2 regions of the Actinomadura sp. NPDC048021 genome follow, and region 1 is predicted to be linked to the other one. Evidence: riboswitches for the same ligand, from Rfam matches in the RefSeq annotation. Region 1 holds a riboswitch; the other holds the start of a gene.
The links. A riboswitch is a leader RNA that binds a small molecule or an ion and turns the genes downstream of it on or off. The one in region 1 is predicted to bind S-adenosylmethionine.
Positions count from the first base shown of each region.

Region 2: it holds a riboswitch for S-adenosylmethionine, as region 1 does, so the genes downstream of both, AB0C87_RS20200 (aminotransferase class V-fold PLP-dependent enzyme) here and thrC (threonine synthase) in region 1, are expected to answer to the same signal.

Region 1 is NZ_JBEZJQ010000045.1:5,667-11,717, forward strand. It holds gene AB0C87_RS41315 (MoaD/ThiS family protein) at 136-414, opposite strand; gene thrC (threonine synthase) at 430-1,674, opposite strand; SAM riboswitch class I at 1,691-1,831, opposite strand; gene AB0C87_RS41325 (cation diffusion facilitator family transporter) at 1,926-2,861, opposite strand; gene AB0C87_RS41330 (trehalose-6-phosphate synthase) at 2,982-4,475, shown strand; gene AB0C87_RS41335 (sulfotransferase) at 4,540-5,565, opposite strand; gene AB0C87_RS41340 (RNA polymerase sigma factor) at 5,652-6,051, opposite strand, start outside.
Region 2 is NZ_JBEZJQ010000011.1:179,118-185,168, forward strand. It holds gene AB0C87_RS20195 (SseB family protein) at 1-1,093, opposite strand, end outside; gene AB0C87_RS20200 (aminotransferase class V-fold PLP-dependent enzyme) at 1,205-2,464, opposite strand; SAM riboswitch class IV at 2,507-2,622, opposite strand; gene AB0C87_RS20205 (hypothetical protein) at 2,672-3,046, shown strand; gene AB0C87_RS20210 (transglycosylase domain-containing protein) at 3,063-5,963, opposite strand.

The DNA.
Region 1 (6,051 bases):
GCCGGACGGGAAGAACAGTTGCCCAATCCAGCATCCACCGGGCAATCGCGTTCCGGAGAAGGGGGAATCGGCCAGATGTGAAAGGAAAAGCCCCGGCACGGTGGACGTGCCGGGGCCTCGCGGACGAGACGGACGTCAGCCGCCCGCCACCGCGGGGATGATGGAGATCTGGGCGCCCTCGGGCGTCGGGGTGTCGAGTCCCTCGGCGAAACGGACGTCCTCGTCCCCGACGTAGACGTTCACGAAACGGCGGATCTTGCCCGCGCCGTCCAGGATGCGGGCGGAGATGCCGGAGTAGCTGGCCTCGAGGTCGGCGACGACCGCGCGCAGGGTCGCGCCCTCGGCCTTCACCTCGGACTCGCCACCGGTGTAGGTCCGCAGGATCGTCGGGATACGGACGGACACGCTGCTCATGCTGCTCCTTCGTTCTCAGGCGAGGCCCGCGGCGCGGAACGCCTCCAGGGACGGGGCGATGTTCGCCGACGGCGCGACGACCGGGGCGACGGCGTCCAGGGTCTTCAGGCCGTCCCCGGAGTTGATGATCACGGTCTCGGCGCCCGGGTCGAGGGCACCGGCCTCGATGAGCTTGCGCAGGGTCGCGACGGTGACGCCGCCGGCCGTCTCACCGAAGATCCCCTCGGTGCGGGCCAGGAGCCGGATCCCCTCGACGACCTGCTCGTCGGTGACGTCCTCGACGGCGCCGCCGGTGCGGCGGGCCACGTCCAGGACGTAGGGGCCGTCGGCCGGGTTGCCGATGGCGAGGGACTTGGCGATCGTGTCGGGCTTCACCGGGCGGACGACGTCGTGGCCCGCCTTGAACGCGGCGGCGACCGGGTCGCACCCGGAGGCCTGGGCGCCGAAGACGCGGTACGGCTTCTCCTCCACCAGGCCCAGCTTGATGAGCTCCTGGAACGCCTTGTCGATCTTGGTGAGCTGGGAGCCGGACGCGACCGGCACGACGACCTGGTCGGGCAGCCGCCAGCCGAGCTGCTCGGCGATCTCGTAGCCGAGCGTCTTGGAGCCCTCGGCGTAGTAGGGGCGGACGTTGACGTTGACGAACGCCCAGTCGTCCTGCTCGCCCGCGATCTCGGACGCGAGCCGGTTGACGTCGTCGTAGTTGCCGTCGACCGTCACGAACGTCCCGCCGTACACGGCCGTCGTGATGATCTTCTGGGACTCCAGGTTCGACGGGACGAACACCGCGCTGCGGATCCCGGCGCGGGCCGCCGCGGCGGCGACGGCGTTGGCGAGGTTCCCGGTGGACGGGCAGGCCAGCACCTTGAACCCCAGCTCGCGGGCGGCGGCGAGCGCCACGGCCACGACGCGGTCCTTGAACGAGTGGGTCGGGTTGCCGCTGTCGTCCTTCACCCACAGGCTCTGCAGGCCGAGGCTCTCCGCGAGGTTGTCGGCGCGGACGAGGCGGGTCAGGCCCGGCTCGGTGTTCGGGGTGTCGGCGACGTTGGACGGGACGGGCAGCAGCCCGCGGTAGCGCCAGATGTTGCGCGGCCCGGACTCGATGGACTCCCGGGTGACGCCGTCGAAGTCGTAGGCGATCTCCAGGGGGCCGAAACACTCTTCACAGGCGTAGTAGGGCCCGAGGTCGCGGGACGAGCCGCATTCGCGGCAGACGAGAGCGGTAGCCGGTCCGAGGTCTGTGGCAGGCGTGAGTGCCATGAGGGCGAGGCCTTTCTCCCCATCTTCCCTGCGCCACCTTGGTCGCAGGCCGGAGTTGGCACCATCTCCCGGCCGGCCTCGCAGGATCGCGACGCGCCGCAGCCAGGTGGTTGCCGGGGCTTCGCAGGGCCGGTCCCTCCACCCCTCTGGATGAGCGTTATGAAGTTGTCGATCTACGAGCTTTGAACTCGTATGCGTGACTTTACATGAACTGACCGGATGCCAGACAGGCGGGTCCAGCGATTGAGACGTTACCCGGCGGGTGTCTTGATCACCCGTTGGGTCGGGTCGAGGAACACGTGCCGGACGGTCGGGACGCGCTCGCGGAGCCGCCGGTCGATCTCGCCGGCGACGTCCTCGGCCTCGTCGGCGCTGATGTCGTCGGAGAAGTGCACCTTCGCGGCGACGAGGATCTGCTCGGGGCCGAAGTGCATGGTGAGCAGTTCGTCCACGCCGGTCACGCCGGGCGCGCCGCAGATCTCGGCGCGGATCTCGCGCTGCTCGGCGGGGTCGGCCGCCTGGCCGATGAGCAGGCCCATGCTCTCCCGGCCGATCGAGAAGGCGAGGACGACCAGGAGGATCCCGATGAGGACGGACGCGAGCCCGTCCCAGAACTCCGACCCGGTGATCTGGCGCATCGCGAGGCCGCCGGCGGCGAGCGCGAGGCCGATCATCGCCGCGGTGTCCTCGAACAGCGCGGTCTTGAACGTCACGTCGGGCGACTTGCGGACATGCTCGACCAGGTCGCGGTCGCTGTCGCGCGTCTCCTTCTTGGCCTGGTAGAAGGCGCGGATCCAGGACGTCCCCTCCAGCACCGCGCCGAGGCCGAGGACGGCGTAGGCGAGCCACACCGTCGTCCCGCCGCCGCCGTGACCGGTCATGGTCAGGATGCCCTCGAAGATCGAGAATCCGGCGCCGGCCACGAAGATGCCGAACGCGGCGAGCAGCGACCACACGTACCGCTCGTTGCCGTATCCGAAGGGGTGGCGCCGGTCGGGGGGCCGCTCGCTGCGCCGGAGCGAGGTGTAGAGGAAGCCCTGATTGAGGGTGTCCGCCACCGAGTGCGCGCTCTCCGCGAGCATGGCGCTGGACCCGGCCAGCAGGCCGGCGAACAGCTTCGTGATCGCGAGGATGAGGTTCGCGGCACCGGCGACGAGCACGGTTTTCGTCGTCTCGGACTTGCTCATTGCCGCCGGATACCCCCTGGGCGGATGACTAATCGGGCGGAACGGACACAAGGGCGGGCGATGCCGGCCACCTCGCGGGTCACTTTGATGCGCCTCGGCCGCAACTGAGACCCTTCCCGTATGAGCCAAGTGCTGGTGGCCTCGAACCGGGGTCCGGTGTCGTTCTCGCTGTCGGACGACGGCGGGCTCACCATGCGGCGCGGGGGCGGCGGTCTCGTGTCGGGCCTCGCCGCCGTGACGGGCGCCCCGCGCGACCCCGGCCCGCCGCGTCCGGCCGAGTCGGCGCGGGAGCCGTCCTCGACGGGAGCGGACGTGCTCTGGGTGTGCGCGAGCCTCGGCGAGGCCGACCGCACGGCGTCGCGCCGTTCCCCGGACGGCCGCCTCGACCTCGCCGGGTACGAGACCGGCGGGGCGGCGGTGCGCATGCTCGACATCCCGGCGGCCACGTTCGACCGCGCCTACAACGGCGTCGCCAACTCGACGCTGTGGTTCGTCCACCACCTGTTGTACGACACGCCGCGCAGCCCGCACTTCGACGCCCGCGCCCGGCGGGACTGGCAGTCCTACGAGGCGTACAACGCGGCCTTCGCGGACGCCCTCGCACGCGACGCCGCCCAGGGCGCGAAGGCGGCGATCCAGGACTACCACCTGTCGCTGGCTCCGCGGATGCTGCGCGACCGGCGCCCCGACCTGAAGATCGTGCACTTCTCCCACACGCCCTGGGCGCCGCCGGAGTACTTCCGGCTGCTCCCGGACGACATCGGCGCGCGAGTCCTTCTCGGCATCCTGGGCGCCGACCACGCCGGCTTCCTCACGGAGCGGTGGGCGTCGGCCTTCCTCGACTGCTGCGAGCTGCTGCCTGGCGCGCGCGTCGACCGCGTGGCCCGCACCGTCTCCTGCTCGGGCCACACCACGCGCGTGGGCGTGCACGGTCTCGGCGTGGACGGGGCGGCGCTGCGCAGGCGCGCCGCCGAACCGGACGTCGTCGAGAGGGCCCGCGCGCTGCGCGAGCAGGTGGGCGACCGCCGGCTCATCGTGCGGATCGACCGGACGGAGCTGTCCAAGAACATCGTGCGCGGGCTCGCCGCGTACCGGGAGATGCTCGTCAACCATCCCGAGTGGCGCGGACGCGTCGTGCACCTCGCGTTCGCCTACCCGTCCCGCTACGACCTGCCCGAGTACCGGGAGTACACCGCGGCCGTCCAGCGCATGGCCGGGCAGATCACCGACGAGTTCGGCACCGCTGACTGGGACCCGCTGATCCTCCAGGTGAACGACGACTACCCGCGTTCCCTCGCCGCCTACGGCCTGGCCGACGTCCTGCTCGTCAACCCGATCCGGGACGGGATGAACCTGGTCGCCAAGGAAGGGCCCGTCCTGTCGCGGCACGGCTGCGCGCTCGTGCTGTCGCGAGAGGCGGGCGCGGCGGCGGAGCTGTCCGAGGACGCGCTGGTGGTCAATCCCTACGACGTCTCGCAGACGGCCGAGGCCCTGCGCCAGGCCCTCCTGATGCCGCGCGCCCGGCGGGCCGAACGCTGCGCCCGCCTCGCCGACGCCGCGACCGCCCTGCCCCCGCAGCGCTGGTTCGCCGACCAGCTCGCCGCGCTGGACTAGCTCCCCGCGGAAAGGGAGCGGCGTGCTGCTCTGCGGGCGTCAGGGCAACACGCCGCGGGTCCGGTCAGGGGGCGCTGCCGGCGGACTGCTCGGCGGTGAGGAGGCACTCGACGGGGTTCGGCTCGTGGTGCTGCCTCCACCGCTCGCGCAGCGCGGCCTTGCTCTGCGCCATGCGCCGGTGGGTGGCGGTGCGGGTGAAGCGGGCGAGCAGGGCCGCGGACGGCTTCGGCAGGCCGCTCGGCTCGTAGCCGTACTCGGCGAGCCGCTCGCCGAACGCGGCCTCGGCCAGGCTGATCTCCCACGCGTCGAGGCGCTCGGCCCATGATCCGACGCGGTCGGTCGTGACGGCGTCGCGGGTCCGGCCTTGCCACTTCCTGGTGGACGGGACGATCCGCTTCGCCAGCCCCTCCGGGTGGGTCATCTCGGGGTCGAAGTCCTCGCCGAGGAAGCCGCAGAGCCGGGTCAGCTCGTCGGCGGGGTCGGCGACGAGCCGCTCGTACTGCAGCTCGTAGTAGGAGTCGGGGCCGAGGCGCTCGGCGAGCCGGCGGCCGCGGTCGATCGTCTCCCGCCAGGCGGAGACGGCGTGGTGGATGTCGGCGTCGAACCAGGGCATCTCCATCAGCGACGCGACGCAGTCCCGGCCGTCCCGGACAAGATGGACGAACTGGGCGTCGGGAAACATCCGCAACAGCGTGCCGACGTGCTGGGAGTAGCTCGGGCGCTTGTCGCCCCAGCGCGGTTTGCCGTGCAGGCGGGCGTAGGCGCGGAAGACGATGCCGACCGCCGAGCCGAGCGTCGGAGGCCCGTCGGCGATCTCCTCCACGAGCCCATCGGCGTCCATGCCGAGCGCCCGCACCTTGGTGGCGCGTTCTCCGACGATCCACTCCGCGAGCATCCGCCTGTTCTTGCTGTCCCGGAGGTCACCGTAGTCGCACCTCGCCGCATAGGCGGGCAGGACGAACCGGGTCTCCGCCGGGATCGCGATGCGGGCGTGCGAGTGGAGCATCAGGCGCAGCAGCGTCGTGCCCGAGCGAGGACAGCCGAAGATGAAGATCGGACGATCGCGGCGGAGGGCCGGTCCTGGTGGCATGCACCGCATGCTGGTGCAGAAGCCCAGTTCAGAACCCGGCTTCTGCACCCACTGTTACGGTCCGATGACCCACCCTTGACCGGCGGTCAGGTGTAGGACTCGCCGAGCGTCTGCCTCACCTGCTTGCGCGCCTCGTGGATGCGGGACTTCACCGTGCCGAGCGGGAGCTTGAGCTGCTCGGCGATCTCCGCGTACTCCAGCTGCGAGACGTCCCGCAGCACCAGGGCCTGGATGAGGTCGGGCTTGCGGGCCTCCAGGTCCTCCATGGCGTCGAGGATGTCGACCCGGGAACCCGCGATGACGCTCGTCCGGCGCGGGTCGGGACGCTGCTGGGGAAGCTCGCCCGCCTGCTCGACCGAACGCCGCTTCAGCGAACGGTAGGTGGAGCGGGCGGAGTTGGCGACGACGACGTGCAGCCAGGTGCTGAAACGCGACCGGCCCTCGAACCGGTGGATGTTCCGGGCGACCTGGAGCAGCGCGTCCTGG
Region 2 (6,051 bases), on a different contig from region 1:
CGGGGCGCCACGGGAAGTCGGGGTCACCGGGGACGATGCCCCACGGGGTCTCGGCGTCCACGGGGACGAGCACCTGGGCGCCGAGAATGATCTTGAAGAAGGTCTCGGTGTCGCGGCGGCGGGCCGCGTCGAAGAGGCGCTGCTCGATGTCGTTCTGGGGCTCGAAGCGGTCCGTCATCCGCTGGGCGGCGCGCTGGTCGGCCCAGGTGGCGAGGCCGGGGAGCTGCTGCGCGAGGACGGTGCCGCCCGCGGGCGAGCCGGAGTTGATGGCGAGGAGCCAGTCGGGGTCCGGCCAGTAGCGCAGCACCACGGTGAACGGCAGCGCGATGTGCTCGGTGCCGGGCCCGGACGCCTCGGCCAGCCGCTCCGGCGAGGTGAAGACCGGGACGACGGTGGAGCCGTCGACCTCACGGGTCTGCCACGGGAAGCCGGGACGGCCCGGACGGAGCGAGAAGTCCATGTCGTCCGGGACGGGCAGCAGCACGTCGGTGGCCGCCAGCGTCTGCAGGAACAGGTCGTGGTCGTTGTTCGCGGCGGCCCGCAGCAGCTCGCGCTCGACGTCGTTGGCCGGCTGGAACTCCGGGCGCGGCGCCTCGCGGGGCAGCTCGCGGTGCTGGTCGCGCAGCTCCTCCCACGGCGGGGACGCGCGGCCGACCTGCGGGGGGCGGCCGTCGCCGTCGGCGACCTGCCGGACGAACCAGGACGGCAGCCGCGCCTCGATCGGCAGCGCGGCGGGGACGCCGCGCGCGGGAACGTCGACGGCGAGCCACCAGCGGTCGTCCGGCCAGGTCTCGGCGATGTCGCCGAACCGCACCGTCATGAAGTGCTGGTAGGACGGCCCGAGGCACGCCCGCATCGCCGCCGCCGACGTGTAGGCCAGGACGTGGATCCGGCCGTCCTCCTCCTGGGTGGGCCACGACGGCTGCGCCTCCCCCGCGAGGACGCCGTCCACCAGGTCGGGCGGGACGGGAACGACGAGGTCGGCGTCCCCGAGGAGGCGGAAGTAGCTCTCCTGGTCGCCGGCCCGTACGGTCTCCTGCAGTCGGTGCTCCAGTTCCGACGTGGGTCGCCACGCGTCGGCCACGGTCGCCACCCCCTGTTTCTAGCGTGCTCGTCCCCGCGCGACTGCCTACGCTACATGGGCGAACAGGACCAAAGAGCATAATCATCTGACTGCGCGCGGGAGTTCGCAGGTCAGAGGCTGTCAGCGCGCAGTCAACGCGGCGAGGGCGGCGAGGAGCCGGTCGATGTGCTCCTCCTCCGTCCCGATGCCGATGCTCGCGCGGACGGCGCTCCGGTCCTCGCCCAGCAGGTGCCGGACGAAGGGGTGGGCGCAGAACTTCCCGTCGCGGACGCCGATGCCATGCTCGTCGGACAGCGTAAGCGCCACGTCCCGCGCGTTCCAGCCGTCCACGGTGAACGACACGATCCCGACGCGCGGCGCCCGCTCGCCCCACAGCGTCAGCTCCCTGACGTGGGGGAGCGCCGCGAGTCCCGACCGCAGCCGTTCCACCAGCGCCTCCTCCCGGACGACCAGGTCGTCCCAGGCCGGGGTCAGCGTCTCGCACGCGGCGGCCAGCGCGAGGGCGCCGAGGACGTTCGGGGAGCCCGCCTCGTGCCGCTGCTCAGCGGAGGGCGCCCACCGGGTCGTCTCCCCGACCGAGGCGCTGGCGCCACCGCCCCTGAGGTAGGGCTCGGCGGCGCGCAGCCAGTCGGCGCGCCCGGCGAGCACGCCCGCACCGAACGGCGCGTACAGCTTGTGCCCCGAGAACGCGACGTAGTCGAGGCCGAGCGCGGTCATGTCCAGGGGGCGGTGCGGGACGAGCTGCGCCGCGTCGACCGCGATGCGGGCGCCGTTGCGGTGCGCGACGTGCGCGAGCTCCTCGATCGGCCACAGCTCGCCGGTGACGTTGGACGCGGCGGTGACGACGAGCAGCCGCGACCCGATCGGGCACGCGCGCAGCGCGCGGTCGGCGGCCGACAGCGCCTCGGCCGGGGTGGCGGGCGCCGGGAGGCGCACGGCGCGCTTCCACGGCAGCAGCGACGCGTGGTGCTCGCTCTCGAAGACGACGACGCTCGTCCCGGCCGGGACGGCGTGCGCGAGCAGGTTCATCGAGTCGGTGGTGTTGCGCGTGAAGATCACGGCCGCGCGCCGCCACGCGCCGAGGAACGACCGCACGGTCTCCCGCGCGTCCTCGTAGGCGGACGTCGTGACCTGCGACGCGTACCCCGCGCCGCGGTGCACGCTGCTGTAGTACGGCAGCGCGCGGGCGACGGCCTCGTGCACCGCCTCCAGACAGGGCGCGCTGGCCGCGTAGTCGAAGTTGGCGTAGGGGACGCGGCGGCCGTCCCGCACCGGGACCGGGACGTCCGCTCCGATGACGCGGGGAATCGGGCGAACCCGGACCCCCTCCGGGCGCGTCACAGCAGGCGTGATGGGGGAGCGGGCGAGCAGCGTGGGCATGCCTGGACCTTCCGGGGTCAGGGACCCCGGGATGCCGGCCGGGATCCGCGCTTGCCGGAACGCGGTGCGCGTCCGGCCAGGTCCTCACCCGGGGCACCCCATCGCGGACGAAGGGTTGCCGGCCAGCAAGCCGGGGCTTCGCGCTGGCGCTCATGACCTCATGCGGAAGTATATGCGGAGTCGAACGGGGATCAAGGGGAGGGTGCGATGCGGTACCGGGTGGTTCGGACGCTGGCCGGCGGCGCGCTGGTGCTCGGCGCCCTCAGCGGGTGCGGGGCGCTGGGCGGCGGCAACTCCGCCCAGGTGTGCACCGACACGAAGAAGGCGTTCCAGCAGTACGTCACCCAGGTGCGGAGCGTTCCGGCGGCCGAGCCCGCGCAGTGGCGGCAGGCCACCGAGCAGCTCGCCGGACGCGTCGACGGGCTCGCGAAGCAGGCCGACGACGCCGACCTGGGCAAGGCGCTGAAGGCGGAGGCGGGCAGGCTCCGCGAGGCCGCGCCTGGGGTCGGCGACGGCGACGTCTCCCGGCTCGACAGCGTGATCAGGGAGACGCCGGCCGTCATCGGCAAGGCCTGCGACTGAGGGGCCGCGGGGGCGGCTACCCGCCGGTCCCGCCCAGCGGTCCGCCGCCGGTTCCGCCGTTGGGGTCGCCGCCCGGTCCGCCGCCCGGATCGCCGCCCGGTCCGCCACCGGGGTCGCCCCCGCCGGGATCCTGCGGCGGGATGATGGTCGGCAGGTCGGTGGGGGGCGTCGGAAGGTCGGGCTGCTCCGTGGACGGCGGCGGCCGGACCGGGCCGCGCGTGTCCGGCGGCTGCGGGCCGCTCGGGGGAGTGTCCTGCGTCGGGCCGCCCCAGCCGCTGCCGGGGGTCATCGACGGCTCCCCGAACGAGTCGGGCTCGTAGCCCTTGATGTTCACCGCGTCCGCCATGTACGAGCGCCAGATCTGGGCCGGGAGCTGCCCGCCGTACGCGCCGTACCCGGGGATGTTCAGCGGCTTGCCGTCGCTGCGGAACATCGCGACCGTCGTCGCCATCTGCGGGATGAACCCGTTGAACCAGATCGCGCGGCCCTCGTCGGTGGTGCCCGTCTTCCCGGCGACGTCGCGGCCGTCGGGCAGCTGCGCGCCGGTGCCGGTGCCGCCCTGCACGACCTTCTGCAGGGCGTAGGTGGCGTCGCGGGCGACCTGCTGGCTGAACGCCCGCTCGCCCTTCTCGGTGAACGTGCGCTTGTGGTTCTCGTTGTCGGTGACCGACTTCACCACGAACGGCGTCCGGTGCACGCCCTCGGAGGCGAACGTCGAGTACACGCTGGCCTGCTCGACGGGGTGCAGCGACACGATGCCGAGCGGGAACGTGGCGGCGTCCCGCTGCTCGGGATTCATCCGCGCCGCCGGGATGCCCATCTTCTCGGCCATCGCGGCGATCTTCTTGTTGCCGATGTCCTGGCCGAGGTTGACGTAGGCCGTGTTGATCGAGTGCTCGGTGGCGGTCACGAGGTTGACCGTCCCGAAGTTCTCGTTGCTGTCGTTGTGGATGGACGCGCCGTGGAAGTACTGCGGGGAGCTGCCGTCGTAACTGGTGGACAGCGTCTTCCCGTCGTCCAGCGCGGCCGCCAGCGCGATCGGCTTGAACCCCGACCCGGCCTGCGCCCAGTCGCCGAAGGCGCTGCTCAGCGCCTCCTCCAGGTAGCCGCGGCCACCGTAGAAGGCGACCACCTGCCCGGTCTTCGGGTCGACCGACACCACGCCGGTGCGGATCTTCTTGCTCATCCCGTTCGGGGCGTTGTTCGCGACGGCCTGCTTCATCGCGTCCATCAGCCGCTTGTCGAACGTCGTGGTGATCTTCAGCCCGCTGCGGTTGATCTCGTCCTCGCTGTAGCCGCGGCGCTCGGTGAGCTCCTTCTTGGCCACGTTCACCATGTAGCCGCGCTGGCCCTTGAGGACGTCGGTGATCTTCTCCTTGCCGGGGGCCGGGAAGGTCAGCGAGGCCGCCTCGGACTGGGTGAGCGCTCCGTCCCGGACCATGTTGCCGAGGATCGCGCGCCAGCGCTGCTCGGAGTAGGCGCGGCGGGGGCCGGTCGGGTCGGCGAAGTTGCTCGGCTGCTGGATCGCGGCGGCGAGGTAGGCGCCCTCCGCCGGCGTCAGCTTCGAGACGTCCTTGTCGTAGTAGGCGTGCGCGGCCGCCTGCACGCCGTAGGCGTCGCGGCCGAAGTAGATGGTGTTGAGGTACTGCTCGAGGATCCAGTCCTTGTCCTTCTCCCGGCCCACCTTCAAGGAGACCATGATCTCCTTGAGCTTGCGGGTGACCGAGCGGTCCTTGCCGATGCCGCCGTAGTAGTTGCGGACCATCTGCTGCGTGATCGTCGAGCCGCCCTGCAGCTGCTTGCCGGTGGCGGTGGACCACAGCGCCCGCGCCGTGCCCTGGACCGACACCCCGGGGTCGTCGTAGAAGCTGCGGTTCTCCGCGGCGATCACCGCGGCCCGGGTGCTCTCGGGGATCCTGTCGAGCTTGACCGCGTCCCGGTTCATCCCGGTCTTGGCGATCTGCGTCTTGCCGTCGGAGTAGTAGAACGTCGGCCCCTGCGCGATCGCCTGCTCCTGCGCCGACGGCACCGGCGTGAACAGGTAGGCGACGCCGAACGCGGCGATGCAGAACCCGATGAAGCCGAGGATGAGGAACAGCGCACGGCGCAGGAACCGCGACCTGCGGCTGCGCGGCTTGCCGGGCCCCTTGCCCCCGCCGCCCTTGCCGCGCCCGGGTCCGGACCCGGGCGGCGGGCCCCCGGCCTGGGAGCCGCGCGGGGTCGAGTCGCGCTTCGAGGCGGCGGCCATGCTCTTGGTATCTCCGGTGACGGCCCCATCGACACCATCAACCGCGGTGGCATCACCAGACGCGGAGACATCACCGGTCACAACCGCCTCATCGGACGCGGCCGCCCCACCCGCCGCGCCACCGTCACCAGACGCGGCCACCTCGCCGGGCGCGGCCACCTCGCCGGGCGCGCCCTCGGCGGGCGCGCTGGCCTCGTCGGGCGCGGTCGCCTCGCCGGGCGCGACTTCGGCGGACGCGGTGGGCTCGTGGGACGTGGGCGTCTCGCCGGGCGTCGCGATCACGTCGGACGCGGTGGCCTGGTCGGACGCGGCGGCGTCGTTCTCGGGGGCGGCCTCCGCGGGGGCGGTCGGCGCCTCGGTGGCGGGTTCGTCGGCGCCGGGGCCGGAATCGGCGGAGGCCGTGGCGTTATCGGCGGAGGGCGAATCGGGTCCCCCGCTCGTGCCGGCGGCCTCTTCGGGCTCCTTATCGCCGTTTCGAGATATGTCGCCCTCGTCGACGAATTCGGCGTCACCGGCGGTTTCTCCGGTGGCGGCTTCGGTGTCCGCGGTCAGCGTGGCGGTCGCGGGACCGTCCGTGCCGGCCGGTGCCCCGGCCTCGCTTTCGCGCCGGTCCGCCTGGCCCGTCCCGGAGCGTTCCTGGCGCTCCGGGATCTTCTCGCTGTCGCTCACAAGCCCCCCGTGTTTATTGCGTTACAGACGATACCTGAGGGAATCCGTGCGTCGGCCGCCAATGCGCATCCGCGCTCTCCCAAAGGAG